2 regions of the Butyrivibrio hungatei genome follow, and region 2 is predicted to be linked to the other one. Evidence: riboswitches for the same ligand, from Rfam matches in the RefSeq annotation. Region 2 holds a riboswitch; the other holds the start of a gene.

Region 1 (3,160 bases), 1.5 Mb from region 2:
CTCTCTATCTTTTCTAGGAAAAGAGCTTCTGTAAGGCCTGTACTATCTGTTACAAGGTAAAGTTTCATGCTGTCTTTATCTAGTCTCTCCATTTTCCCGTCCTACTCTTTTCTTATCTTTGCTAGTTTTCTTATATCCTCATCCTGCAAAAGGCTTACTTCATCTAAAAGCTTTACTAAGAATGTTCCGCTTCCGACAGGTTCTTTAGCCGCTCTTTCTCCAGCAATTCCAAGGAAAGCACAGGCTTCTGCCACAGCTTCAATATCTTCCTGGGCCGCTAAAAAGCTCGCACATATAGCACCTAACATACAGCCAGTACCAGTGATCATCCCTAGTTCTTTGACACCGTTAGCTACTGCATAATTCCTCTCTCCGTCAGTAACTATGTCAGTTTTGCCGCTAGCAAGAATCACCGCATCAAGGTCCTTAGCTAGCTCTTTTGCTACGCTAGCGATATCTTCTGTATTTAAGGAAGCGTCGCCATCAACGCCGCTTCCCTTGTAGTTATCATCATATAAAGCCTTTATCTCGGAGTAATTTCCCTTTATCACCAGAAATGGCTTGGATTCCTCAGTAGTACATATGCAATCCATCGCTGTGATCAGTTTCTTGTAAAAGAACTCTTTTCTAATGTCAGAGCAAGCTACTCCCACAGCATCCACAACTATTGGAATCCTTTTATAGAGCGCTGTCTCAAAGGACTTCCTCATGGCTTCCATTCTTACATCAGTTATGTTTCCAAGATTTATCAAAAGAGCATCCGCTGAATCCGTAATATCTACAACCTCTGCCGGATGCTCAGCCATGATAGGCCTTGCTCCAAGTCCCAGAACCGAATTTGCACATTGCATAATGGATATTGGATTTGTTATGCAGTGGATCAGCTTATTACTGCACTTTAGCTTTTTTATGATTTCCATTTAAGCCGCCTTATCTTCGCTTCTTGGTACGTCTTTTAATGCATCCTGAATCTTCTTGAGCTGGCCTGTAGCCTTAAGCCTTAAAAGAAGCACAAATGCAATGCTTCCGCCGATCAAAGTTCCCATGATAAAGGATGGTACGTAAAAGAACCATGTAAGGCCTTCTTTGCCCCACAGATAGGTCATTACAGGATATGAAACGATTGCTCCGATAATACCTGTTCCAATGATCTCACCAAGAACTGCAGCTATTATCTTGCCTTTTGATAATTTGTAGAAAATACCTGAAAGTGTAGCGCCAAACACTGCCCCAGTAAGCGCAAGGGGAGGAATCCCCATGATCATCATTCTGATAACCCCTATCAGAACTGCGCAAAGAAATGCATAGGCAGGGCCCATAAACACTGCACATGTGACGTTGATAAGATGCGCCATAGGGCACATTCCCTCAACTCTTAGGATTGGTGATATTACAACTCCCAAAGCAACAAACATTGCAAGCATCACCATTCGTAGTAAGTAGTTACTTTTTTTCATAGCCATATCTCCTTGTAAAGTATGAAGCGGAAGCTCCCATCTGGATAGCTTCCGCATAAATTCACTCCTACTAAAACAAGGCATCCCTACGTTGGCATTATCCAAATCAGGTTCTCGGTCGAAGGTCACACCTTCCTCTCAGCCTGTACTACAAGCTCCCGTTTCTTTAGTTGTCTTATTTGTTATACACCCGCAAAGGTCAGGATGCAATAGTCTTTATTACTTTTTTATCACCATTCGCAGCTTCAGGCTATGGAGGGGACCCGCAGTAGGCCATATGGGGCCCGTAGCCAACCCAAGGGGGCCGCCAGCCTGAAGTTTATTATTTGTGAGTCTCTGAGGATTTTTCTATGTTCATGAGCGTTATATTTCTTACTTTAAATTCTGTTTTGAAACACTGTCTGAGTCTTTGATGCCATTTTTGCTGTAAAGTTTTGTTTTGCCCTCATCAAAAAAACGATACTTTTCTATGTGCTCATGCAGCTTTTGTTTTAATACGCATGCTCTTGCTAAACGCAAACCGCATGCGCTTCAAAAGCTGCTTATGAGCACAAGAAAATGGCGTTTTTTTGAAATCGTTCAAACCCAAAACTTTACATGCAAAAAATGGCAATCAAAGGCGACGCCACATTCACTTAGCGAAGAATGAGCTTAGTGAATGACGCACAGAGTGTTTTGTTTCAAAGAATTTAAAGTAAGAAATATAATGCCATGAACATAAAAATCCAAAGGATGAACAAAAATAAACTTCAGGCTGGCGGCCCCACTGGGTTGGCTACGGGCCCCATATGGCCTGCTGCGGGTCCCCTCCAAAGCCTGAAGCTGTGAATGATGATATAAATTTAAAGCTTTTGATGTTCGCGGTGGGCGAAGTATAAAGGGATCAGCGTAAGGAGCACTACTATGAGACCTGCGATAAATACTGCGTTTGTAGGCAGGTACTCTGTGAAGCCGTACTCATCAACAAATTCTCCACTGTTCTTGATAACAGGATTGGAGATGAGCGGTGCGATCACCATAGGTATCAGTACGTAAAAGACGATTCGGATACCCTCAAATTGTCCTCTGGAATCTTCTGGATACAGGCGCTTGGACCAAACTGTGATGGTCTGTAAAAAGAGGATATATCCGATACCTACAAACAACATTCCTGCCATAAGGTTAGGATTCCATACAGTGCTTGGATCAACATTTGTAGGCGATACCAAAAGCCCGATTATAAGAAGTCCTATGGAATTAAGTATTATTGCAGCAAATATGAGTAGTGATGACCTATCAGCCTTTATAAGCTTAATAGCTGGAATTGTAACGAACATGGCAACAATAAGTCCCACACCCTCTATAAGTCCCATGGTATCAGCTGTAAAGCCAAGGTAATAGATCATGAAGTTGCCTAAATGTGAGAAATATACATTAAAAGAGATGAAGTATACCGCAAGCATCAGGTTTACAAATACAAGTTCTCTGTGCTGTAGATATGCTTTTAAGTTAAATATTGAAAAGAACTGCTCTGAGAAAGAACCCTTTATTGAAGGCTTTAGGTTATCCACATCCTTCATTCCAAACAGTGATATTATCCCCAAAAGAATCACACTTCCACCAATAACAGTAAAGAGTCTCATGTAGTTATCATCTGCGCCAACAAGAAGTCCACCAGCTATAGTTCCTACAATTGTTCCTATTACAGGCTGAACTGCAAGTGC
Region 2 (3,160 bases):
CTTATATGTTGCCCTTACAAGAGCCAAGGAAAAGCTGATCATGACAGCATATGTCAAGAAGCTTGCAGATACTCTTATAAAGGCTGCCCGTAATCTTCCGGTAATTGCTGAAAGCGGAGAGCTACTGCCATATTCAATGAGGCTTTCCTTTTCAAGCTATTTTGATTTTATTTTGGCTGCCCTTATCAGACATCCTCAGGTAAAAGAGCTGCTTTCAAAATATGAGATATCCTTTGACAGCGTGAACGCACATTTTGACGATGAAAAACAGGTTCCGGCACTTACTTTTAAGAGCCTTTCAGATAGTGATCTTGCTGCGATAATCGAAAGTCAAGGGGTAACAGGTGTTATCAGAAGAGCAGAGCTTGAATCAGATGCTGACTTGGAATTCGATAAAGATCTTTCAGACAGACTAAAGGAAAAATTCAGCGCCATGTACGCCTTCGAAAACCTTAAGGGTCTTTTCACCAAGACAACTGTTACAGAACTTAAAAAACACATGTTAGAGCAGGAAGGTGAGGTATTTACAAAGGATATAAGTCAGGAGAATGCCCCTGTATATGAAACTGTAGAAGGTAAGCTTTCTGGAGCAGAAAGAGGTACTGCATACCATAGGATCATGGAACTTTTGGATGAGGATATTTATGGAAATGCGACATTAGCTGATCTTTCCAGAAAAGAAATAGCACAGGAAGTTGAAAAATGGCTTACTAAGAAGACTACAGAAAAGGTGATCCCTTCAGAATATGAAAGCGCGGTCAATGAATGGGACGTAGCCACATTTCTTTTGACAGACCTTGGAAAAAGGATGGGTAGAGCCTATAGAAACAATGCTCTTATGAGAGAAAGACCATTTATGATGGGAATTGACGCAGGTAGGCTTGATGAGAAGTTTCCTGATGGAGAGATGGTGCTCATACAGGGTATCATTGATGCTTTCTTTGTTGAAGATGGTGAAATAGTACTGCTGGACTATAAGACAGACAAGGTCAGCGATGAAACTGAGCTTGTGAGTCGTTATAGGATCCAGCTGGACTATTACAAAGAAGCTTTGGAAGCTTCGACAAATATGAAGGTTAAAGAAATATATATTTATTCCTTCTCTTTGGGAAAAGAGATTCCGCTTAGCTTACAGTAACTGATCTTTTAAGTGTCTTTTCATTGAGCTCGAATTTCAGGCGGTTAAGACCTGTGTGCACTGCAGGGATTGCGACAACTGCAATTGTGATGATTGCTTCAACTGCAATATATGAGCCATTGTAAAGAACTGAGTAAAGAAGTGGTGACATACCTTCTGGTGCGTAATCTGCAAAGAAGATGACACCTGAAAGTGTTGAAAATACGAATCTGCCAAAGATTCCGACAAGGTAACCAATGTACATGCCGTGCTTCTTGTTATAAAAGAAACCAGCAAGTCCCAATGCTGTAAAAGCAAGGAAGTAATCACATACAAGCTGAGGAGCACTGATGATATAAGGATCAACGATAAGCTGGAGAAGTCCATAGGCAAAGGCTGCTGACAAGCTGATCCTTGCTCCGTAGAGATATCCGATATATGTGATAAAGAACATGCTAAGAAGTGTGACTGAACCGCCCATTGGTGCCTTGAAGAGCTTTACATTAGATAAAACAAATGCAAGAGCAAGGCAAAGAGCTGATGTTGTGAGCTGCTTGATGCTGATAGAACTTTTGCCATCTTTGTTAATGAAGAAACTTACAGATAGAAGCAGCAGAACACCGAGAACTACTCCGACGATATAGCCGGCTGTTGTAAAACCGTATGTTACATAGCCGTCATCAACAATTTTTTCAAATAATAGATTCATAAAAATACCTCCCTTTACCGCATAAAGGGAGGTTATTTGTACTCACATCTAATAAAAGATGTTATAATCAATCGTGCTTCCCTACGCTGGTACTAACCAGATCAGGTAATAAGGGTTAGACGTGCATTGCACGTACACTCTCAGCATTGCTCCCCTAGCGGTTAATATGTTTTTTTTCTAGTCTTATTAAACGCTTAGCCCAGGGGTTTGTCAATAGCTCCACGGAGGTAAAAAAGTGAAAAATACTATATATGAAAACATAAAACAAACTGCAAATCCAAGGGCTATCTTGGTTGGTCTTAATGTTAATAGAAGTGAATCAGACTTTGAGAGGTCTATGGATGAGTTAAAAGAGCTCACTAAGGCTATAGATATAGACGCGGTCTGTACTGTTACACAGGCTCTTCCAAGTCCAGACAGAAGTACCTACATTGGAAGCGGTAAGGTTGAGGAAGTAAGATCCTCTCTTGATGTATTTGATGCAAATATCATCATCTTTAATGATACTCTTTCACCAATGCAGCTAAGAAACCTTGAAAAGGCGCTGGATACAGAGGTTATAGACAGAACAGGACTGATCCTTCAGATATTTGCAAGACGCGCCAAAACAAGAGAAGCTAGACTTCAGGTTGAGTATGCGCAGCTCCAATACATGCTGCCTAGACTTGCTCATATGCGAAAAGCTCTTTCAAGGCAGGGGGGCGGTAGCGGAAGATTATCCAACAAAGGTTCTGGTGAGAAACAGCTTGAACTTGATAGACGTAGGATCGAGCATCGTATGGCTGAGCTTAGAAGGGAACTTGATGCTGTTGAAAAAGAGCGTGTGACCCAGAGAGGAAAGCGCATAAATTCAGGCATGCCGCGTATATCCCTGGTTGGATACACCAATGCCGGCAAATCAACGATCATGAACAATCTTTTAAGGCTCTATGGCGGTGATGCCTATGATGAGAAGCAGGTTCTTGAAAAAGACATGCTTTTTGCAACACTTGATACTTCAGTTAGAAAGATAGCAGCTCCGGGCCGTAGACCATTTCTTTTGGCAGATACAGTAGGATTTATAAGCGAACTTCCACATTCACTTGTTAAGGCCTTTAGATCTACCCTTGATGAAGCTAAGTTTGCGGACATTCTTTTGGAAGTGATCGACTTTAGTGATCCTGAGTACCGCTACCATATGGATGTGACAAAAGAGACTCTTACAGAGATAGGTGCTGGTGACATCCCAGTTCTTTATGTATTTAATAAGTCAGACGTGGTTCAGGAGCAGCAAAAAGATAATAGTCAGCTTGTTATGGATGTTCCAAGAATGATGGATGACAGGATATACATAT

What was found. Region 2 has a riboswitch for thiamine pyrophosphate ahead of thiT (energy-coupled thiamine transporter ThiT). Riboswitches for the same ligand answer to the same signal wherever they lie in the genome.
Region 1: it holds a riboswitch for thiamine pyrophosphate, as region 2 does, so the genes downstream of both, thiW (energy coupling factor transporter S component ThiW) here and thiT (energy-coupled thiamine transporter ThiT) in region 2, are expected to answer to the same signal.

What each region holds. Positions count from the first base shown of each region.
Region 1 is NZ_CP017831.1:2,409,672-2,412,831, forward strand. Features, by position in the region: gene thiE (thiamine phosphate synthase) at 1-92, opposite strand, end outside; gene thiM (hydroxyethylthiazole kinase) at 102-920, opposite strand; gene thiW (energy coupling factor transporter S component ThiW) at 921-1,457, opposite strand; TPP riboswitch at 1,524-1,629, opposite strand; gene bhn_RS11190 (MFS transporter) at 2,300-3,160, opposite strand, start outside.
Region 2 is NZ_CP017831.1:778,650-781,809, forward strand. Features, by position in the region: gene addA (helicase-exonuclease AddAB subunit AddA) at 1-1,138, shown strand, start outside; gene thiT (energy-coupled thiamine transporter ThiT) at 1,125-1,826, opposite strand; TPP riboswitch at 1,888-1,992, opposite strand; gene hflX (GTPase HflX) at 2,062-3,160, shown strand, end outside.